Regions from separate parts of the Streptomyces poriticola genome, predicted to be linked through region 3. Evidence: predicted binding sites of a transcription regulator. Region 3 holds the regulator's gene; each other region holds the start of a gene.

Region 1 (7,545 bases), on a different contig from region 3:
TCGTCCGGCGCTCCATCCCCGGCCGCCCGCCCCGTACCGCTGCCCCGCGCCCGTACCGCCGCGCCGCGTGGGGCGTCGTCCCGGCGCGAGAAGCGGCAGTCGGGCAGGGTCGCGCAGCGGATCGTGCCGGACGACCTGCAGCCCGACGATCTGCGGCTGGAACTGATCGAACTCGGCGACGCGTTCCGCGCGTACCAGCGGCGTCCCGAACCCGACCTCGCCGTCCTCGCCGGACTCCACGACCGCAAGTCCCGCGCCTTCGCCGTGTGGGCGACGGTCACCGGAGACGCGTCCCTGAGCGAGGAGGCGGAACGGGCGGATACGGCCGCGCGGACCACCCGCGAGATGCACGCCAACCGCGTCGGCATCGCGGGGGACGGGGACGGGCCGGTGGTCGAGCGGCTCCTGACCCGGACTCAGGGCGCCCACGCCCGCAGCGTGCTGGAGCATGTCCGGGCCCGTGCCCCGCTCCCCGGGGCGGAGGGGCGGCTCGCGGTGCTCATGCTCACCCTGCGGACCGGGCGCGCGGGCACCGGGAACGTCACCGGGCAGGATCTCCACGGCTGGCTGCAGGGCGACGCCGAGCGGGTACTCCGGCAGTTGGTCGACGTCGGCTGGCTGCGTCTGCCGGAGGAGGTCACCGTCGACGACGCGCTGGCCTCCCGGCCCGAGGAGCCCACCCGGGTCACCGTCCCCTCGCTGCTGCCCGCCGGGCCCCGTCCGTTCCCCTTCGGCAAGGTCACCCGCGCAAGGCTTTCGGGGTGGGCGCAGAAGGCGGTGGGTGACCGGAGGCTGCGGAAAAAGAAGCCGGGCGCCGCCACGCGGCTCCTCGCCGTGTACACCGCCGCCCACAGCCGTCCCGACGGGCGTCTCGGCAGCCCCGAGGACGACGACGGTCTCGGTCTGGACGCGGTCGCCTCGTTCTGCGCCCTGCGGCCCGAGGACGTCGCCGCGCACACCGAACGGCTGGTCGGCGCCGACTGGCTCGCGGAGGCCGGCACCGACGGGGGGAGGCTGCGGGGGCGGCTCGCCGAGCGCGTACTGACGCTGAGCGGGCTGCTGTGACGGCTCCTCGGAGACGCGTCACCCGCCGCCTCACCGAGGGGCGCGCCACCGCCGCGTCGCCGGGGGCAGCCGACGACGGTAGCCGCCCCGACCACCCCGACGGCCTGGGGGGCTCACCGCTACAGATGCCGGTCGTGGGACCGAAGCGCCTGGTCGGAGGGGTTGCCGACGCGGGATCTCCGAGGCACGACCGCCGTTCTCACCGGCGGCACTCCTTCGCGGTCGCCGCCTCCTCCACGCTCCGCTTCAGCGCCACCCCGCGGGCGTCCGCCCGGCCCGGCGGCCGGCCTCGCACCAGCTGCACCGCGGAGGGGGCCGTACCGCACACCGGTCCATGACGCCCGTGGAACCGGTCGTGGGCGGACTGACGGCCGACGCCGTCGCCCACGGGGCGGATGCCGGGGCGGATGCCGGGGCGGGGCACCGAGCTGCGGCCGGCTCACGACGGCGCGGGTCGCCTCCTGTGGAGGTGAGCGACGAGCGCGGAGAGCGAGGGCCGGTGCCCGCGCCGGAGCGCCCGGGCCTGGCGAAGGGCGGGCGGCGGCTCGCGGAGGGCGGGCGCGGGCTCGCCCCGGTGGCGGCGCCGGCCGTGGAGTGGGTGGGGTGCGGCCGAGCGGCGGGTGCGCCCGGTGCGCCGGGGAAGACCGTGTGGGCCGTGGGTGACGGCCGGCTCCTTCTCTCACCTCTCCCCACCGACGACGCCGCACGCGGCGACGAACCCACCGGGGGCGGCCCGGCTCCCGCCCCCGGAAAAGCACACGGTGCCCAGCACCCCCGCAGGGGCACCGGGCACCGTTCAGCTCAGCGCGGCGCTCAGTGGGCGTGGCCGTGGCCGTGGCCCGCGGCGGCCGGCTCTTCCTCTTCCTTCTTCTCGACGACCAGGGTCTCGGTCGTCAGCAGCAGGGAGGCGATGGAGGCGGCGTTCTCCAGGGCGGAGCGGGTGACCTTCACCGGGTCGATGACGCCGGCCTTGACCAGGTCGCCGTACTCACCGGTGGCGGCGTTGTAGCCGCTGCCCTTCTCCAGCTCCTTGACCTTGGAGACGATGACGTAGCCCTCCAGGCCGGCGTTCTCCGCGATCCAGCGCAGCGGCTCGACGACGGCGTTGCGGACGACCGCGACACCGGTGGCCTCGTCGCCGGACTTGGAGAGGCTGCCTTCCAGGACCTTGGAGGCGTGCACCAGGGCGGAGCCGCCACCGGAGACGATGCCCTCCTCGACCGCGGCGCGGGTCGCGGAGATGGCGTCCTCCAGACGGTGCTTGCGCTCCTTCAGCTCCACCTCGGTGGCGGCGCCGACCTTGATCACGCACACGCCGCCGGCCAGCTTGGCGAGGCGCTCCTGGAGCTTCTCGCGGTCCCAGTCGGAGTCCGTGGCCTCGATCTCGGCCTTGATCTGGGAGACGCGGCCCTCCACGTCCTCCTTGTTGCCGGCACCGTCGACGATGGTGGTGTCGTCCTTGGTGACGGTGATGCGGCGGGCGGTGCCGAGCACGTCCAGACCGACCTGGTCGAGCTTGAGGCCGACCTCCTCGGAGATGACGGTGGCGCCGGTGAGGACGGCCATGTCCTGCAGCATCGCCTTGCGGCGGTCGCCGAAGCCGGGGGCCTTCACCGCGACGGCGTTGAAGGTGCCGCGGATCTTGTTGACGACGAGGGTGGACAGGGCCTCGCCCTCGACGTCCTCGGCGATGATCAGCAGCGGCTTGGAGGCGTTGGCCTGGATGACCTTCTCCAGCAGCGGCAGCAGGTCCGCGATGGAGGAGATCTTGCCCTGGTGGATGAGGATGTAGGCGTCGTCCAGGACGGCCTCCATGCGCTCCTGGTCCGTCACGAAGTACGGCGACAGGTAGCCCTTGTCGAAGGCCATGCCCTCGGTGAAGTCCAGCTCCAGACCGAAGGTGTTGGACTCCTCGACGGTGATGACACCGTCCTTGCCGACCTTGTCCATCGCCTCGGCGATCAGCTCGCCGACCTGCTGGTCCTGGGCGGACAGCGCGGCGACGGCGGCGATGTCGGACTTCTCGTCGATCGGGCGGGCGGTGGCGAGGAGGTCCTCGGAGACGGCGGCGACGGCCGCGTCGATGCCCTTCTTCAGCAGCGCCGGGGACGCACCGGCGGCGACGTTCTTCAGGCCCTCGCGGACCAGCGCCTGGGCCAGCACGGTGGCGGTGGTGGTGCCGTCACCCGCGATGTCGTTGGTCTTGGTCGCCACCTCCTTCACCAACTGGGCGCCGAGGTTCTCGTACGGGTCCTCGACCTCGACCTCGCGGGCGATGGTGACGCCGTCGTTGGTGATCGTGGGGGCGCCGAACTTCTTGTCGATGACGACGTTGCGGCCCTTGGGGCCGATGGTCACCTTGACGGTGTCGGCGAGCTTGTTGACGCCGCGCTCGAGGGCGCGACGGGCGTCCTCGTCGAACTTCAGGATCTTCGCCATGGGAGCGTGAGCCCTCTTCCGGAATCTGGGTTTAACGACGCTGCGCCCCGGGCGCCCGGCTTCTCATCGGTCGCGGGGGGCCAGGGGCGCAGCTCAAAGCGGTGTGCTTCGGGGTGAACTACTTCTCGACGATCGCGAGCACGTCGCGGGCCGAGAGGACGAGGTACTCCTCGTTGTTGTACTTCACCTCGGTGCCGCCGTACTTGCTGTAGAGCACGACGTCGCCGACCTTGACGTCGAGCGGAAGGCGGTTGCCGTCCTCGAAGCGGCCCGGGCCCACGGCCAGGACGACGCCCTCCTGGGGCTTCTCCTTGGCGGTGTCCGGAATGACCAGGCCCGAAGCCGTGGTCTGCTCGGCGTCCAGCGGCTGGACCACGATACGGTCCTCGAGCGGCTTGATGGCAACCTTGGAGCTGGCGGTCGTCACGATCCGACCTCCCCCTTCGGAGATCTCACGGGGTTAACTGTCTGAGGTGGCGACCAGGTCGATCCGTCGTCGCGGGTGCCGGACCTGCCCGTCGCTGTGTTGGCACTCTCCGGTGGGGAGTGCCAGAGCCGAGACTATGACCGGGATTAGCACTCGGTCAAGCGGAGTGCCAATGCCCGTGGCGCGTCGGGTGGGGATTCCTGTGAACCCCGGCCTCTTTCGCGCCCCTTGCGGGGGAGTGAGCGCCGCCGGGGACCTTGTGCCCCCGGGGCCCCGCATTCGGCCTGGACGGCCTCGTCCTCCAGCGCCGGACGGGCCGGGTGCACCGGACCGGCGTCGCCGGAGCCGGCCGGCCGGCCGGCTGGTCCGACTACAGGTAGTCCTCCAGGCGGGCCACCCTCAGGCCGCGCTGCTCGATCTCCGCCAGGAGTTCCTCCGTACGGCCGGGCTCGGTGACCGAGACGATGTCGCCGGGGTGCAGGCGGCGCTCCCCGCGCGTGTACGTGAAGCCACGGCCGCTGCCGGTCACCTGTACCCGCCACAGCACGACCGCCGTGATGCCGCAGTCGGCGGCGGCGCGCAGGGTCGTGGTGTCGTATCTGCCGTGGGGCGGCCGGAACAGGTGGGGGCGGACGCCGAAGCGGGACCGGAGCTTGCGCTGCTGGCCGCAGATCTCGGCGCGCTGCCCGGCGTAGGGCAGACCGCGCAGGGAGCGGTGGTCGAGGGTGTGGTTCTGCAGGCTCGCGCCGACCGAGCGCAGCCGTGCCAGGTCGGCGTAGGCCGGCCCGGCGACGGTGTCGGTGAGGAACAGGGTGACGGGGAGCCTCCGGTCGCGGATCAGGGCGGTGACGCGCGGGTGGCGTTCGGCGCCGTCGTCGTAGGTCAGGAAGACCACTCTGTCGCGGGTGCGGACGTGGTCCACGACGGGCGGCAGCGCCCGGGTCTGCGCGTCGGCCTGCGCCCCGTCCCCCGGCGGACGCCCGGCGGGGCCGGCGGGCTCGGCGCAGCCGGTGAGCAGTAGGGCCGCGAGGGCGGTGCCGGTCACCGGGAGCCGGCACCGGCGGTGGCTCACAGGTAGTCCTCCAGGCGGGCCACCGCGTACCCCTCGGCGGTGACCTTGTCCAGGAACCGGCGGACCATGTCCGGCATGGTGCCCGCCCAGTCGTCCCGGCCCCGGAAGTGGCTGAGGACGATGTCGCCGGGGTGGATCTCGCGGTCCCACTCGCGGTACTCCCAGCGGTCGGCGTAGACCTCCTCGTTCCACAGCGGGACATGGGTGATGCCGCAGGACTTGGCGGCGCGCAGGGTGTCGGCGTCGTAGTTGCCGTAGGGCGGGCGGAAGACGGTGGGGCGCTTGCCGTAGCGCTTGCGGATGACCTGCTGCATGCCGCAGATCTCGCGCTTCTGCTGTGCGTGGTTCAGTCCGGGCAGGTAAGGGTGGTTGAGGGTGTGGTTGTCCAGGGTGACCCCGTGGGCCTGCATCTTCTTGAAATAGCCGTAGTCCTCCTTGACCAGGTAGTCGCTGAGGAAGGCGGTGTACGGGATCTTCAGCTCGCTCATCATCCGCAGGAACGCCGGATCCTTCTCGGCGCCGTCGTCGATGGTGAGGAAGACGATCTTCTCCTTGGTGGGGATGGTGGTGAAGACCGGCGGGAGGCCGCGCTCGGCGTGGTCGTCGACCTCGAATCCCTTGCGGGTGGTGATCTCCGGCTTCTTCGCGGGCGGCGGCGGGGCGGTCAGCGGGACCTTCTTCAGGCCCCAGCGCCGGGCCGCGGCGACACGCGCGGCGTGCGCCTTCTTCAGCTTGGTGGCGTAGGCGTCCAGTGCGCGGGCCGGGGGCGCCTGGAGGGCCTGCTGGCCGGAGGCGGGCCGGGCCCCGCCCTCCGCGCAGCCCGCGCCCAGGGCGGCGACGGCGAGCAGGGAGAGGCCCCCGCGGACCCGTGTTCTCCGGGCCCCGAGCACCCGGCGCGTCCAGAACACCCGGTAGTTCCCGTCTTCCCGGCTCTTATCGTTTTGTACGACTGCTCGCATGGTGCCGGATCCTCGCAGCCGCCGCCCCGGAAGCCGGTCCGACACCGCGGCGGGCGGCACACCGTCCACCGACTGGCCCACAATGACCCGGTGAACGACCTCGACGCCCTCCGCACCCCCGAAGGCCGCGCCCTCCTCGACGAGGTGCGCTCCACCACCCCGGCCGATGAACTGGCCGTCGCCACCCGGCTGCGCCGCACCCACCCCGCCGAGCTGGTGTCGGCGGCGCTCGGGCAGGCGCGGCTGCGGCAGCGGGCGGTGGCCAAGTTCGGCGCCGAGGACGCGGAGCTCATGTTCTTCACCCCGGACGGGGTCGAGCAGTCGACGCGGGCGAGCGTGGCGGCGTACCGGGCGGGGCGGCTGAGGGAGCTGGGGGTGACCTCCGTCGCCGACCTGTGCTGCGGGATCGGCGGGGACGCGATCGCGATGGCCCGCGCCGGGATCCGGGTGCTCGCGGTGGACCGGGACCCGGTGACGGCGGAGACGGCCCGCGCGAACGCCGAGGCGCTGGGGCTGACCGGCCTCGTCGAGGTGCGCCGGGCGGATGTGACGGAGGTGGACACCGACGGGTACGACGCGGTGTTCGTCGATCCTGCGCGCCGCGGCCGGCGGTCGGGAGGTGCCGGGCGGAGCAGGATCTTCGACCCGGAGGCGTACTCGCCGCCGCTGTCCTGGGCGGTCGGGGCGGCCCGTACGGCCCCCCGTGCCGCCGCGCTGAAGGTCGCGCCCGGCATCCCGCACGAGGCGGTTCCCGAGGACGCCGAGGCGGAGTGGATCTCCGACGGCGGGGACGTGAAGGAGGCGGTGCTGTGGTTCGGCACCGAGCCGGGTGCGGTCCGCGCGACCCTGCTGCCCGGTCCGCGCACGCTGCTCTCCCGGGGGCTGCCCGACCCGGCGGTCCGCCCGCCGGGGCGCTTCCTGTACGAGCCGGACGGCGCCGTCATCCGTGCCCGTCTGGTCGCCGAGGTGGCCGAGTCGGTCGGCGGCGGGCTGCTCGACCCGACGATCGCCTATGTCACGGCGGATGCGCTGCGGCCGACGGCCTACGCCACGGCGTACGAGATCACCGACCATCTGCCGTTCGGCGTCAAGCGGTTGAAGGCACTGCTGCGGGAGCGGGAGGTCGGCGCGCTGACCGTGAAGAAGCGGGGCTCCGCGGTCGAACCGGAGGAGCTGCGCCGCATGGTCAGGCCGCGGGGTCCGCATGCGGCGACGGTGTTCCTGACCCGGGTGGCGGGCGCCCCGGCCATGCTGATCGGACGGCCGGCGGGCTGACGCCGGGTGAGGTGTCCGACGCCGGTGCGGCGAGTGCTGCCGCCTGGTGTCCGGTCAGCGCAGGGACGCCCAGAGCGCGTCGGCGTCCGGTTGGTCGGCCACCACCCGGTTGGGGTCCGACGGAGCCGGGAGCACCGGCATCGTGACCGTCCGGACGTCGTCGGGCGACAGGCCCGCCAGGCTCCGGCCGAGGGCCGTCAGCTCGCCCAGGGAGTCCAGTCCGGTGTCGGTGGTGAGGCTGCCCGTGATCGCGTCGGCGGCCCGGTAGAGCGCCGCGGGATCGGTGAGGAGCCGCGTGGCGGAGATCT
Region 2 (7,545 bases), on a different contig from region 3:
CTGCTCCGCACCGTGGAACCGGGGCACCCGGTCGCTCTGCCCGGCCGAGTCGTGGCCCACGTAGGTGCCCTCGGTGACGATCAGTCCGACGCCGGCGGCGGCGCGGCGGGCGTAGTACGAGACCACGTCGTCGCCGGGGATGCCGCCGGGCGAGAACATCCGGGTCATCGGCGCCATCGCGATACGGTTCGGGACGGTGAGGCCGTTGATGGTGGCCGGGCGGGCCAGGATCTGCGCCGCGCGGGAGGCGGCTTCGGAGGCGGTGACGGTCACGTGAGTGCTCCTCGGGGGATCGAGTACTGACCGCACGGTATGTGCGTGTGCATAGACTGTCCCCCTCGTCAACCAGCACTCCCGCGCAGGCATTCCGGCCCCGGCCCGCCGCCCGGAGTGATCCCGGACACGCCCGAGGGCGGCGCCCCTGGTGGAATTCCAGGAGTGCCGCCCTCGGTACGGAAGGACGGTACCGATCCTCGGAAGGATCAGAAGTCCATGTCACCGCCCGGCATGCCGCCCGGGGCACCGGCCGCGGCGGCCTTCTCCGGCTTGTCGGCGATGACGGCCTCGGTGGTGAGGAACAGCGCGGCGATGGAGGCGGCGTTCTGCAGCGCGGAACGGGTCACCTTCGCCGGGTCGATGATGCCCTCGGCGATCATGTCGACGTACTCGCCGCTCGCGGCGTTCAGGCCGTGGCCGACCTGCAGGTTGCGGACCTTCTCCACGACGACGCCGCCCTCGAGACCGCCGTTGACGGCGATCTGCTTCAGCGGGGCCTCCAGGGCGAGCTTCACGGCGTTGGCGCCGGTCGCCTCGTCACCCTCGAGCTCCAGCTTCTCGAAGACCTGGGAAGCCTGCAGCAGGGCCACGCCACCACCGGCGACGATGCCCTCCTCGACGGCCGCCTTGGCGTTGCGGACGGCGTCCTCGATGCGGTGCTTGCGCTCCTTGAGCTCGACCTCGGTGGCGGCACCGGCCTTGATGACGGCCACGCCGCCGGCCAGCTTCGCCAGACGCTCCTGGAGCTTCTCGCGGTCGTAGTCCGAGTCGCTGTTCTCGATCTCGGCGCGGATCTGGTTGACCCGGCCGTTGACCTGGTCGGTCGAGCCGGCACCGTCGACGATGGTGGTCTCGTCCTTGGTGATGACGACCTTGCGGGCGCGGCCCAGGAGGTCCAGGGTCGCGTTCTCCAGCTTGAGGCCGACCTCCTCGGAGATGACCTCGCCGCCGGTGAGGATGGCGATGTCGCCGAGCATGGCCTTGCGGCGGTCGCCGAAGCCCGGGGCCTTGACGGCGACGGACTTGAAGGTGCCGCGGATCTTGTTGACGACCAGGGTCGACAGGGCCTCGCCCTCGACGTCCTCGGCGATGATCAGCAGCGGCTTGCCCGACTGCATGACCTTCTCCAGGAGCGGGAGCAGGTCCTTGACGTTGGAGATCTTGGAGTTGGCGATCAGGATGTACGGGTCGTCGAGGACGGCCTCCATACGCTCCATGTCGGTGGCGAAGTACGCCGAGATGTAGCCCTTGTCGAAGCGCATACCCTCGGTGAGCTCGAGCTCCAGACCGAAGGTCTGGGACTCCTCGACGGTGATGACGCCTTCCTTGCCGACCTTGTCCATGGCCTCGGCGATGAGCTCGCCGATCTGGGTGTCGGCGGCGGAGATGGAGGCCGTGGAGGCGATCTGCTCCTTGGTCTCGACGTCCTTCGCCTGCTCGAGCAGGGCGGCGGAGACGGCCTCGACGGCCTTCTCGATACCGCGCTTCAGGGCCATCGGGTTGGCGCCGGCGGCGACGTTGCGCAGGCCCTCCTTGACCAGGGCCTGGGCGAGCACGGTCGCGGTGGTCGTACCGTCACCGGCGACGTCGTCCGTCTTCTTGGCGACTTCCTTGACCAGCTCGGCGCCGATCTTCTCGTACGGGTCCTCGAGCTCGATCTCCTTGGCGATGGAGACACCGTCGTTGGTGATCGTGGGGGCGCCCCACTTCTTCTCGAGGACGACGTTGCGGCCCTTGGGGCCGAGGGTCACCTTGACGGCGTCCGCGAGCTGGTTCATGCCGCGCTCGAGGCCGCGCCGCGCCTCCTCGTCGAACGCGATGATCTTGGCCATGTGAAGTGGTCCCTCCAGGACTGGGGGTGATTCCTTCGGACCGCGCCCGCGCCCGCGACGGACGGCTCGCGGGCCTCGTGGTTCCTTGCCCCACCCGGCCCACGGGCCTCACCGACCCGGTCCTTCGCTGTCACTCTCACCTTCAGAGTGCTAACGCCAATGATTAGCACTCGCGCCCCCCGAGTGCAAGGTGCGCCCGCGAAGCGGGCTCATTGAGGGGTGGTGGCCGGGTGACGGGTGGGCGCAAGGTGCGCCCGCGAAGCGGGCTCGTCGAGGTGCGGGCCCGGGCATGCCGGAGGGCCCGCACCCGGGCGGGTGCGGGCCCTCCGATGAAGACCGTTCGCTGCGGTTGACCGCGCGTTTCAGGCGGTGACGCGAACCATGTCGGCCTGCGGGCCCTTCTGACCCTGCGAGATCTCGAACTCGACCCGCTGGCCCTCTTCCAGGGTGCGGTAGCCGTCCATCTGGATCGCGCTGTAGTGGACGAAAACATCCGCACCACCGTCGACCGCGATGAAGCCGTACCCCTTCTCCGCGTTGAACCACTTGACGGTGCCCTGAGCCATGCCTAACTCCCCTATTACTGGCCCTTGCACAGATCCGCACTTCGCGGATCCGGGTCAGACCTCACCCCCCAACGGTTGGGGGCGTGCGCCGGAACGCGTCGACCGCGGCTGAATGTATCTGTCCAACTGCCGTCTGCAACAGGTCAATCGGACGAGAATTCTGGACGCACCCGGTCCGGAATGTGGCGAGAATTCGTGCGATTCCGGGGCAAGTCGGGCCGGGCGAACGGAGCAAAAGCCGCGAAAGACACCCGGAGTTTGGCTGCATCTTGTCGGGCGTGCGGCAGGAATTCAGGGCTTCCGACCGCACGATCCGGAGCGCGTTCCCCAACTGTACCGCGCTCAATCACACGGAATTGCCCCCTCCGCATCTCTCACGGAGGGGGCAATAGGGAAAACCCTATGTCACCAACATTACCGTTGGTAACGGACGTTCCGGTCAGCCGCCGGCGACCGCCGGGATGATGGAGACTCCGGCCCCGTCCGGGGTCGCCGTCTCGAGGCCCTGCTCGAACCGGACGTCGTCGTCGTTGACGTAGACGTTGACGAAGCGGCGCAGCTTGCCCTGGTCGTCCAGGACCCGCGCAGCGATCCCGGTGTGGTTCTTCTCCAGGTCCTCGATGACCTGCGCGAGGGTCGTCCCCTCGGCGCTCACCTCGGCCCGGCCGCCGGTGTAGGTGCGCAGGATGGTGGGGATGCGGACGGTGACGCTCATTGCTGGTGACCTCCGGTCGGGTAGCGCCCCGGGGGCGCGGGGCTGTGGTGGATGTGCGGCTGCCGCCGCCCGGGCGCGCGGCCGGCCCCCGCCCGGCCCGCGGACGCCGTACAGGCGGCTGTTACGCGAGACCGGCCTCATGGAACGCGTCGAGGTTCGGGCGGATCGTCGCGGTGAGCCCGGTGCCCGCCACCGCGTCCAGCGTCTTCAGGCCGTCACCCGTGTTGAGGACCACCGTGGACCGGGCCGGGTCGAGGAGACCGTTCTCGATCAGCTTCTTCGTGACGCCGACCGTCACACCCCCCGCGGTCTCCGCGAAGATCCCCTCGGTCCGCGCCAGCAGCTTGATCGCATCGACGACCTGCTCGTCCGTCACGTCCTCCACCGCACCACCCGTACGCCGGGCGATGTCGAGGACGTACGGCCCGTCCGCCGGATTGCCGATGGCCAGCGACTTGGCGATGGTGTCCGGCTTCTGGGGGCGTACCACGTCGTGGCCGGCCTTGAAGGCCGCGGACACCGGTGAGCAGCCCGCGGCCTGCGCGCCGAAGATCTTGTACGGCCGGTCCTCCACCAGCCCGAGCCTGATCAGTTCCTGCAGCCCCTTGTCGATCTTCGTGAGCTGCGAGCCGGAGGCGATCGGGACGACGATCTGGTCGGGCAGCTGCCAGCCGAGCTGCTCGCAGATCTCGTACGCCAGGGTCTTCGACCCCTCCGCGTAGTACGGCCGCAGATTGACGTTGACGAAGCCCCAGCCCTCGCCGGCCGGGTCGCCGATCAGCTCGGAGCAGAAGCGGTTCACGTCGTCGTAATTGCCCTCGATGCCGACGAGTTCACCGCCGTACACCGCGGCCATGACGACCTTGCCCTGCTCCAGGTCGTGCGGGATGAACACGCAGGAGCGGAAGCCGGCGCGGGCGGCGGCGGCACCGACGGCGCCGGCCAGGTTGCCGGTGGAGGAGCAGGACAGCGTGGTGAAGCCGAAGACCCGGGCGGCCTCCAGCGCCTGGGCGACGACCCGGTCCTTGAAGGAGTGGGTCGGGTTGCCGGAGTCGTCCTTGATGTAGAGCCCGCCGGTGATCCCCAGTTCGCGGGCGAGGTTGCCGGCCTCGACCAGCTTGGTCCAGCCGGGGTTGAGGTTCGGCTTGCCGGCCACGTCCGCCGGGACGGGCAGCAGCGGTGCGTAACGCCAGATGTTCGCGGGGCCGGCCTCGATACGCGCCCGCAGCTCCTCCGTGTCGTAGGCGGAGAAGTCGTAGGCGATCTCCAGCGGGCCGAAACACTCCTCGCAGGCGAAGACCGGGCCGAGCGGCACGCGGTGGCCGCACTCGCGGCAGGAGAGCGCCGCGGCGGGACCGAGATCCACGGCGGAGGCGGCGGAGTCGGTGTCGGTGTCGGTGTCGGTTGCAACAGTCTGCACAGCCATGTGAGGCGAGGCCCTTTCTCCTCATCTTCCCCACGACGCATCTCGCCGTGAGACGGACTTGGCACCTTCCCGAGCCGGGAGCCTCGCGGAGACCTGTCGCGCCGAGATCGGCAGCGGTCTACGAGTACCGGCTGGAGGGTTGCCGGGGCTTCATCGGGCCGTGTCCCTCTGCCCCTCTGGATGAGCTGTATGCGGTTGTGGCCGCGGTGACCCCGACATGCGACGGTCATCCGCGTTGTTCAAGACTGTAACCGAAGGCCAGGACCATTGAGATAGTCGTCCGAACCGCGAGACGGGCGGCACGCACGCGTGCCGGTCCGACAGGGAGGAGCCGCTGATCGTGCTGGAAGAAGTCGAGCGCTGGCTGATCGCACGCTCCTGGTCCGTGAGCGACCGGCCGCTGCACCAGATCATGACGGCCAAACGCGCCACCGGCCAGTCGGTCAGCGTCGTGCTCCCCGCCCTGAACGAGGAGGAGACCGTCGGCGACATCGTCGCGGTCCTCCGCCACGACCTGGTGGAGCAGGTGCCGCTGGTCGACGAGATCGTGGTCGTCGACTCCGGCTCGACCGACCGCACGGCGCAGGTGGCCGCGGCGGCCGGGGCCCGGGTCGTCCACCGGGACGCGATCCTGCCCCGGATCCCGGCGGTGCCCGGCAAGGGCGAGGTGCTGTGGCGGTCGCTGCTGGTCACCGGCGGTGACATCGTCTGCTTCGTCGACGCCGACCTGCGCGAGTTCTCCTCCGACTTCGTCTCCGGGATCGTCGGCCCGCTGCTCACCGACCCGGAGGTGGCGCTGGTCAAGGCCATGTACGACCGTCCGCTGGGCGGCGCGCCCGGTCAGGGCGGCCGGGTCACCGAGCTCATGGCGCGTCCGCTGCTGAACATGCACTGGCCCCAGCTGGCCGGCTTCGTCCAGCCGCTGGGCGGCGAGTACGCGGCCCGCCGGTCCCTGCTGGAGCAGCTGCCCTTCCCCGTCGGCTACGGCGTGGAGCTGGGGATGCTGGTCGACGCCCTGCACCTGGCGGGGCTGGACGCCCTGGCCCAGGTGGACGTCGGGGTGCGCAAGCACCGGCACCAGGACGGCCAGGCCCTGGGCCGGATGGCCGCCGCGATCTACCGCACCGCCCAGCTCCGGCTGGCCCGCGGCCACCTCGTCCGGCCCTCCCTCACCCAGTTCGAGCGTGCGGAGGACGGTTTCGAGCCACGCACCTACTCGGTGGACACCGAGGAGCGGCCGCCGATGGCGGAGATCCCGGAGTACGCGGCCCGGAAGGTGGCCTGAGCGCGGCGGCCGGCTGCGTCGTCAGCCGGGGACACCGTCCGACCAGCGCCAGCGGCCGGCGCTGTCCCTGCTGCAGGTGAGGTACTCGCCACCGCGTCCGTGGGTGCTCAGTCCGCGGTGCCGCTTCGCGCAGAACTGACCGTCGGCGTAGCAGTTGCCGGCCGGGCTCATGATCGCGCAGTCCTGGCTGCCGCCGCCCCCGGTCGAGCCGCCGCCCGACGAGCCGCCGCCCGACCCGGACGTGCGGGTCTCCGCCGGCGTCGGTGCCGGTGCCGGCGTGTGCAGCAGTTCCCCGGCGCAGTCGCGGCCGTCGCGCGGGACGGTGAACGCCACGTCGAAGGAGCCGTTCAGGTCGTCGGGGTCGTCGATCTGGCCGCAGACCTCCTCGCCGGTCCGCCAGGAGGAGGCCCGTTGTCCGCCGCCGTCCAGGGTCAGGCCGGTGTCCTGGAGGTAGACGGCGTGGGCCAGGCCCGCCGACTTCGCCGCGGAGACGGCCGAGCCGATCGTCCGGCCGGTCTGGTCCGGCAGCGTGGCGGCGGCCGGAGGAGGGGTCGGCGTGGGGGTCGGGGTCGGCGTGGGGGTCGGGGTCGGCGTGGGGGTCGGGCTCGGCGTGCTGCCGGTGGTCGCCGAGGCCTGCACGGGGGCGGCCGACGCAGGCCCTTCGTCCGCCGTCGTGCTGCCGTCACCGCTGCCGCAGCCGGCCAGCACGAGCGAGGAGGCGGCGAGCAGGGCGGTGGTGCCGAGGGTGCGGCGGAGACGTACGAGATGCATGACGCATCCTCAGCCCCTTCACATCACCCACACAAGTGATGTGACCGAATCGCAGCCGGACGGCGTGTGGGAACGTTTGAGCGTTTCCGGGCCGGGCTAGGTTGAGGGCTATGGCTTCGACGTTCGGTGCTGCCCGGGTCCTGGTGGCCTCCAACCGTGGGCCGGTCTCGTACGAGGTCCGGGAGGACGGCTCGCTGCAGGCGAAACGGGGCGGCGGAGGGCTGGTCTCCGGGCTGTCCGCGATCGGTCCGGACGCGGGGGCGCTGTGGGTGTGCTCGGCGCTCGGCGACGGCGACCGTGCGGCGGTGCGGCGCGGCACCGGTGAGCCGGGCGTACGGATGCTGGACATCCCGGCCGAGGTGCACACCGACGCCTACAACGGCATCGCCAACTCGGTGCTGTGGTTCGTCCACCACATGCTCTACCAGACCCCGCTGGAGCCGGTCTTCGACGCGGAGTTCCGGCGGCAGTGGGCGTCGTACGAGACGTACAACCGGGCCTTCGCCGAGGCGCTGGCCGAGGAGGCCGCCGAGGGCGCGGTCGCGATCGTGCAGGACTACCACCTGGCGCTGGTCCCGGGGATGCTCCGCGCTCTCCGGCCGGACCTGCGCATCGGCCACTTCTCGCACACACCGTGGGCGCCGGTGGAGTACTTCCGGATGCTGCCCGACGAC
Region 3 (7,545 bases):
TGGTCCACCAGCACCCCCAGCCGCGCGTCCGGCCCCGGAGCGAAGTCGGCGACGATGGAGGGCAGGTCGTCGACACCCTCCAGGTACTCCACCACCACCCCCTCGATGCGCAGGTCGTCGCCCCAGACCTGCTCGACCAGCTCGGCGTCGTGCCGCCCCTCGACGTAGATGCGCCCGGCGCGCGCCACCCGCGCGCGGGCCCCCGGAACCGCCACCGACCCCGACGCCGTACGGGTGGGCCGCACCGGACCGGACGACGGCCGCACCAGCGTCACCACCCGCCCCTCCAGCAGGAAGCCGCGCGGTTCCATCGGGAAGACCCGGTGTTTGCCGAAACGGTCCTCCAGGGTCACCGTGCCCGCCTCGCAGCCGATCACCGCTCCGCAGAACCCGGTGCCGGGCTCCTCGACCACCAGACCGGGATCGGCGGGGACCTCCGGCACCGGCTGCGGCTTCTTCCACGGCGGGGTCAGATCGGCGGAGTACTGGCGCATTCGGCCGACGATACGAGGAATTCCGGCGCAGCGATCAGCACGACACGCCGAAGCGTTCCGCCAGCGCGTCCCGCTGCGCACGCACGAACGCCGCGTCCACCACGGCTCCGTGACCGGGCACATACCACGCGTCCTCGCCGCCGAGCCCGAGGAGCCGGTCCAGGGCGGCGGGCCAGTGCGACGGCACCGCGTCCGGGCCCGCCTGCGGCTGCCCGGACTCCTCGACCAGGTCACCGCAGAACACCACCTCCGGGTCGCCCGGCACCAGCACCGCCAGATCGTGCGCCGTGTGTGCCGGACCCAGGTTGGCCAGCAGCACCTGCCGGCCGCCGCCCAGGTCGAGCGTCCACTCGCCGCACACCCGGTGCCGGACCGGCGCCAGCGCGTCCACGGCCTCCTCGGCCCGGAGCGCGTCCAGACCGTGGGACACCGCATCCGCCCGCAGCTCGTCCCGTCCGGAGCCGGATCCGAGCACGGTGTCCACGCCCACCGCGCCGTACACCTCCGCGCCCGCGAACGCCCCCGCGCCGAGCACATGATCGAAATGTGGATGGGTCAGCGCGAGATGCGTCACACGATGACCGGCGAGCGCCTGCGCCTCGGCACGCAACCGGGCGCCCTCGCCCAGGCTCGCCCCCGCGTCGATCAGCAGCGCCGCGCCCCGGCCCACGACGAGCCCCGCCGTGCAGTCCCACACCGGCAGCCGGCACCGCCCCACACCGGCCGCCACCCTCTCCCATCCCAGCTCTTCCCAAGTCACCGTCATACCGCGACGCTAACGGGGACGGCCGGTCCGGGCACGACGGCGCAGGCCGGGCCTTGCCCGAGGCGTACCCCACGGCCGTACACTGGCCGGGGAAGTCTGGCACTCGCACGCGCCGAGTGCCAGGAGGGGAAGCCGGGCCGACGACTTCGGGAGGTGTGCGCGATGCTCAGCGAACGCAGGCTGGAGGTACTGCGCGCCATCGTCCAGGACTACGTCGGCACCGAGGAGCCCGTCGGCTCCAAGGCCCTCACCGAACGGCACAACCTCGGCGTCTCCCCGGCCACCGTGCGCAACGACATGGCGGCCCTGGAGGAGGAGGGGTTCATCGCCCAGCCGCACACCAGCGCCGGGCGCATCCCCACCGACAAGGGCTACCGGCTCTTCGTCGACCGGCTCGCCGCCGTCAAGCCCATGACCGCGCCGGAGCGCCGCGCCATCCAGAACTTCCTGGAGGGCGCCGTCGACCTCGACGACGTGGTGGCCCGGACGGTGCGGCTGCTGGCGCAGCTCACCCGGCAGGTCGCCGTCGTGCAGTACCCGTCGCTGACCCGCTCGACCGTGCGGCACGTGGAGCTGCTCTCGCTCGCGCCCGCGCGTCTGATGCTCGTGCTGATCACGGACACCGGGCGGGTGGAGCAGCGGATGGTGGACTGTCCGGCGCCGTTCGGCGAGACGTCGCTGGCGGACCTGCGCGCGCGGCTCAACAGCCGGGTCGCGGGCCGCCGCTTCACGGATGTGCCGACGCTGGTGGAGGATCTGCCGGAGGCCTTCGACCGGGAGGACCGCGGTACGGTCTCCACCGTGCTCTCCACTCTCCTGGAGACACTGGTCGAGGAGAACGAGGAGCGGCTGATGATCGGCGGCACCGCCAATCTCACCCGCTTCGGGCATGACTTCCCCCTCATGATCCGGCCGGTGCTGGAGGCACTGGAGGAGCAGATGGTGCTCCTCAAGCTGCTCGGCGAGGCGAAGGATCCGGGCGTGACCGTCCGTATCGGTCATGAGAACGCCCACGAAGGACTCAACTCCACGTCCGTCGTGTCGGTGGGCTACGGTTCGGGCGGCGAGGCGGTTGCCAAGCTCGGCGTGGTCGGACCGACCCGCATGGACTACCCGGGAACGATGGGAGCGGTACGCGCAGTGGCACGGTACGTCGGACAGATCCTGGCGGAGTCGTAGGTGGCCACGGACTACTACGCCGTTCTCGGCGTGCGCCGCGACGCGTCGCAGGATGAGATCAAGAAGGCCTTCCGGCGGCTCGCACGCGAGCTGCACCCGGACGTGAATCCGGATCCGAAGACCCAGGAGCGGTTCAAGGAGATCAACGCCGCCTACGAGGTGCTGTCGGACCCGCAGAAGAAGCAGGTCTACGACCTCGGTGGGGACCCGCTCTCGCAGGCGGGCGCGGGCGGCGGGGCCGGTGGCTTCGGCGCCGGCGGCTTCGGGAACTTCTCCGACATCATGGACGCGTTCTTCGGCACGGCGTCGCAGCGCGGACCGCGCTCGCGCACCCGCCGTGGCCAGGACGCCATGATCCGCATCGAGGTCGAGCTGGACGAGGCCGCGTTCGGCACGACCAAGGACATCCAGGTCGACACGGCCGTCGTCTGCACCACCTGCAGCGGCGAGGGCGCGGCGCCCGGCACCTCGGCGCAGACGTGCGACATGTGCCGCGGCCGGGGGGAGGTCTCCCAGGTCACCCGGTCCTTCCTGGGCCAGGTCATGACCTCCCGCCCCTGCCCCCAGTGCCAGGGCTTCGGCACGGTCGTCCCGACCCCCTGCCCGGAGTGCGCCGGCGACGGCCGCATCCGCTCCCGCCGCACCCTGACGGTGAAGATCCCGGCCGGTGTCGACAACGGCACCCGGATCCAGCTGGCCGGCGAGGGCGAGGTCGGCCCCGGCGGCGGTCCCGCGGGCGACCTGTACGTCGAGATCCACGAGCTCCCGCACGCGGTGTTCCAGCGCCGCGGCGACGACCTGCACTGCACGGTCACCATCCCGATGACGGCGGCGGCCCTCGGCACCAAGGTGCCGCTGGAGACGCTGGACGGCATGGAGGAGGTCGACATCCGGCCCGGCACCCAGTCCGGCCAGTCCATCCCGCTGCACGGCCGGGGCGTCACCCATCTGCGCGGCGGCGGCCGGGGCGACCTCATCGTCCACGTCGAGGTCCAGACGCCGTCCAAGCTCGACCCCGAGCAGGAGCGGCTGCTGCGCGAACTGGCCAAGCTCCGCGGCGAGGAACGCCCCACGGGCCAGTTCCAACCGGGTCAGCAAGGTCTGTTCTCGCGGTTGAAGGACGCGTTCAACGGCCGGTGAGGCCGGGGTGGTTCTCGTCGCGGCGGTCGGTGGCGGGGTGCTGGGGCGGGAGTGGGTCTGGTCGGTCTGTTGTCGTCGGCCGGGGGGCTGCCGGGGGTCCGGGGGTCGTCCCCCGGGCAGATTCAGCCAACCGGGTCAGCAAGGTCTGTTCTCGCGGTTGAAGGACGCGTTCAACGGCCGGTGAGGCCGGGTGGACCTCGTCGCGGCGGTCGGGGCAACGGCCGCCGACGACGGGGTGGCCGCGGGCGGTGGGTTCGCCCCTGCCACTCCTGCCCGGCCCCGGCCGTCCCCGGGGGCTGTCGCCCCCGGCCCTCCACTCCAGCCCTCCACCCCGGCCCGAACGCCCTCCTCCTCGAGCGCCGGACGGGGCGCGATTTCCGCGGATGCTCCTGGCGTATGCCAACGGAAGGCCGGATTCGGACCTGATCGGAGGACGTGGCAACATGCCGTCATGTCCTCCGCACTGACCGATCACTTCCCCTGTCCGATCGTGCAGGCTCCGATGGCGGGCGGCGTCTCCGTGCCGCGGCTCGCCGCCGCCGTCTGCGAGGCCGGGGGGCTCGGTTTCCTGGCGGCCGGCTACAAGACCGCCGACGGGATGTACCAGGAGATCAAGCAGCTGCGCGGACTGACCTCCCGCCCCTTCGGCGTCAACCTCTTCATGCCGCAGCCGGAGACCGCGGACCCCGCCGCCGTCGACGCCTACGCCCACCAGCTCGCCGGTGAGGCCGGCTGGTACGAGACCGAGCTCGGCGACCGGGACAGCGGCCGGGACGACGGCTACGACACCAAGCTCGCCGTCCTCCTCGACAACCCGGTGCCGGTGGTCTCCTTCCACTTCGGCGTCCCGAGCCGGGAGACCATCGACTCCCTGCACCGCGTCGGCACCTTCACCCTGGTCACCGCGACCACCGCGGAGGAGGCACGCGCCGTGGAGCGGTCCGGCGCCGACGCGGTGATCGCCCAGGGTGTGGAGGCCGGCGGCCACCAGGGCACCCACCGGGACCTGCCGGAGGCCGACGGCTCCGGGATCGGCCTGCTGTCGCTGGTCACCCAGGTCCGCGAGGCGGTGAGCCTGCCGGTCATCGCCGCCGGCGGCATCATGCGCGGCGCCCAGATCGCCGCGGCGCTCGCGGCCGGCGCCGACGCGGCCCAGCTCGGCACCGCTTTCCTCGCCACCTCCGAGTCCGGTGCGCACACCCTGCACAAGCAGGCGCTGACCAACCCGCTGTTCGTCCGCACCGAGCTGACCCGCGCCTTCTCCGGGCGCCCGGCCCGCGGCCTGGTCAACCGCTTCCTGCGCGAGCACGGCCCGTACGCGCCCGCCGCCTACCCGGAGGTGCACCACCTCACCAGCCCGCTGCGCAAGGCCGCGGCCAAGGCCGGTGACGCCCAGGGCATGGCACTGTGGGCGGGACAGGGCCATCGGATGGCCCGGGAGCTGCCCGCCGGGCAGCTCGTGGAGGTGCTGATGGCCGAACTCGCCGCCGCCGGGACAGCGTTGTCGGGCCGCGTCGCGGGAGGGGCGGGCCGATGACGGCACCGGTGTTCGTGGTCGACTCCCTCGGTCCGTCCGACCTGCCCGGCGGGGAGTACGTCCTCGACGGCCCCGAGGGACGGCACGCCGTCTCCGTCAAACGGCTCCGGCCGGGCGAGGGGGTCGTCCTCACCGACGGGCGCGGGCGCTGGTCCGAGGGCGTGGTCACGGCGGCCGAGGGCAAGGACCGCCTGGTGGTCGGGAACCTCGCCGAGGTCCACGAGGAACCCCCCGAGCAGCCCCGCATCACCGTCGTACAGGCGCTCCCCAAGGGCGACCGCGGCGAACTCGCGGTCGAGACCATGACCGAGGTCGGCGTCGACGCCGTCGTACCGTGGGCGGCGTCCCGCTGCATCACCCAGTGGAAGGGCGACCGGGGACTGAAGGCCCTCGCCAAGTGGCGTGCGACGGCCCGTGAATCGGGCAAGCAGTCCCGCCGGACCCGCTTCCCCGAGATCGCCGACCTGGCCACCACCAAGCAGGTCGCGGCTCTCCTCGCCGACGCCGACCTCGCCGCCGTGCTCCACGAGACCGGCGACGAGCCCCTGGCCACCGCCGAACTCCCCACCACCGGCGACATCGTGCTCGTCGTGGGCCCCGAGGGAGGCGTCTCCCCGGAGGAGTTGGCCCTCTTCGCCCGGTCCGGTGCCAGGCCCTGCGTCCTGGGCCGCACCGTCCTGCGCACCTCCACCGCCGGCACGGCGGCGACGGCCCTGCTGCTGGGCCGCACCGGCCGCTGGGGCTGATCTCCGCACCCCCGCCGGGGTCCCGAGGAGTGGCCGTATGCACTCCACCGGTGCGGCGGGCACGGTGGCAGGCTGCCCTCCACGGGCGGGCCCGAGGGGATGTGGCCCGCGGCGCACGGGCGGTGGATGGTGCCGGTGGCCGCGACCGCCCTGACCGTCCGGCTCCCCGTCGCGTGGGGCGGGGGCCGGTGAGCCCGGCGGGCTGGGCTGAGCTGGGGCCGGTGAGCCCGGCGGGCTGAGCTGGGGCCCGTGGGCCCGGCGGGCTGAGCTCCGCCTCCGTCGCCCACCCCACCGGTGTGACCGGGACCCGGGACCTGGCGCGGCGCGACGCCGGGGTGCGCCGGCACGGCTGCCGCGCGTCGTCCGGGGACTGCCGGAACGGCGATCCGGGGCGGAGCGGGCCCCGGTCCACCGCCGCCGTGACCGTCACCAGGACCGTCCGGTGCCGGGAACACCCCGGCTGCCGGCCCGGGGGCAAGCGATCCGAACTGATCCAAACCCCTGTCCGGCCGCGCCCCCGCTGCATAGGGTGAGGGCGTGACACAGTCCGCAGCGCCTGCCTACCTCCGGTTTCCGCACCCGCACGGCGAGTCGGTCGCCTTCACCGCCGAGGACGACGTCTGGCTCGCCCCGCTCGACGGTGGCCGGGCCTGGCGGGTCAGCGCCGACAACGTGCCGGTGACCCAGCCCCGCATCTCGCCCGACGGCACCACCGTCGCCTGGACCTCCACCCGCGACGGCGCCCCCGAGGTGCACATCGCGCCCGTCGACGGCGGACCCGCCACCCGCCTCACCCACTGGGGGAGCATCAGGACCCAGGTGCGCGGCTGGACCCCCGACGGGCGCGTCCTGGCCATCAGCACCCACGGCCAGGCCAGCCTGCGCCGCACCTGGGCCCGCGCCGTCCCGCTGGACGGCGGACCGGCCGCCGCCCTGCCCTACGGACCGGTCGGCGACGTCGCCTACGGGCCGCACACCGTGCTGCTGTCCGCCGGGGGCCGCGAGGCCGCCTGGTGGAAGCGGTACCGGGGCGGCACCGCGGGCCGGCTGTGGATCGACCCCGACGGCAGTGGGGAGTTCGTGCGGCTGCACGAAGGGCTCGACGGCAACATCGAGTACCCGCTGTGGGTGGGGGAGCGCGTCGCGTTCCTCTGCGACCACGAGGGCACCGGCGCGCTGTACTCCTCCCTCGCCGACGGCTCCGACCTGCGCCGGCACACCGCTCTCGACGGGTTCTACGCCCGGCACGCCGCCACCGACGGCCGCCGCGTCGTGTACTCCAGCGCCGGTGAGCTGTGGGTGCTGGACGACCTCGACGGCGCCGAGCCGCGCCGCCTCGACGTCCGGCTCGGCGGTTCGCGCGTCGACCTGCAGCCCTACCCGGTGAACGTCACGCGTTTCTTCGGCTCCGCCGCTCCCGACCACACCGCCCGCGGCAGCGCCGTCGCCGTCCGCGGCGGCGTGCACTGGGTCACCCACCGCTCCGGTCCCGCCCGCGCGCTGGCGGCGACCCCCGGTGTCCGCGCCCGGCTGCCGCGCACCTTCCGCGCCGAGGGCGAGGAGTGGGTGGTGTGGGTGACCGACGCCGAGGGCGACGACGCGCTGGAGTTCGCTCCCGCCACCGGCCTGCTGCCCGGCGCCACCCCGCGCCGGCTTGCCGCCGGACATCTGGGCCGGGTGCTG

The links. Region 3 encodes HrcA, which represses chaperone genes, less so after heat shock. Its sites were predicted from a motif close to TTNGCACTCNGNNNNNCNGAGTGCNAA; they were not measured.
Region 1: groES (co-chaperone GroES) is a predicted target of HrcA. The motif match lies at 4,078-4,104, and genes of this name have one in related genera.
Region 2: groL (chaperonin GroEL) is a predicted target of HrcA. The motif match lies at 2,272-2,298, and genes of this name have one in related genera.

Annotation. Positions count from the first base shown of each region.
Region 1 covers NZ_JBAGKH010000011.1:90,892-98,436, reverse strand. Annotated here, with positions in the region: gene V5O46_RS17250 (hypothetical protein) at 124-1,065, shown strand; gene V5O46_RS17245 (hypothetical protein) at 1,265-1,453, opposite strand; gene groL (chaperonin GroEL) at 1,879-3,504, opposite strand; gene groES (co-chaperone GroES) at 3,623-3,931, opposite strand; gene V5O46_RS17230 (polysaccharide deacetylase family protein) at 4,302-5,003, opposite strand; gene V5O46_RS17225 (polysaccharide deacetylase family protein) at 5,000-5,962, opposite strand; gene V5O46_RS17220 (class I SAM-dependent methyltransferase) at 6,053-7,237, shown strand; gene V5O46_RS17215 (LCP family protein) at 7,292-7,545, opposite strand, start outside.
Region 2 covers NZ_JBAGKH010000003.1:441,651-449,195, forward strand. Annotated here, with positions in the region: gene V5O46_RS07090 (NADH:flavin oxidoreductase) at 1-273, opposite strand, end outside; gene groL (chaperonin GroEL) at 483-2,108, opposite strand; gene V5O46_RS07100 (cold-shock protein) at 2,471-2,674, opposite strand; gene V5O46_RS07105 (MoaD/ThiS family protein) at 3,114-3,389, opposite strand; gene thrC (threonine synthase) at 3,511-4,815, opposite strand; SAM riboswitch class I at 4,834-5,002, opposite strand; gene V5O46_RS07115 (glucosyl-3-phosphoglycerate synthase) at 5,156-6,100, shown strand; gene V5O46_RS07120 (hypothetical protein) at 6,122-6,871, opposite strand; gene V5O46_RS07125 (alpha,alpha-trehalose-phosphate synthase (UDP-forming)) at 6,982-7,545, shown strand, end outside.
Region 3 covers NZ_JBAGKH010000034.1:8,546-16,090, reverse strand. Annotated here, with positions in the region: gene V5O46_RS27735 (DUF3097 domain-containing protein) at 1-494, opposite strand, end outside; gene V5O46_RS27730 (MBL fold metallo-hydrolase) at 529-1,260, opposite strand; gene hrcA (heat-inducible transcriptional repressor HrcA) at 1,423-2,439, shown strand; gene dnaJ (molecular chaperone DnaJ) at 2,440-3,579, shown strand; gene V5O46_RS27715 (nitronate monooxygenase) at 4,031-5,116, shown strand; gene V5O46_RS27710 (16S rRNA (uracil(1498)-N(3))-methyltransferase) at 5,113-5,862, shown strand; gene V5O46_RS27705 (S41 family peptidase) at 6,400-7,545, shown strand, end outside.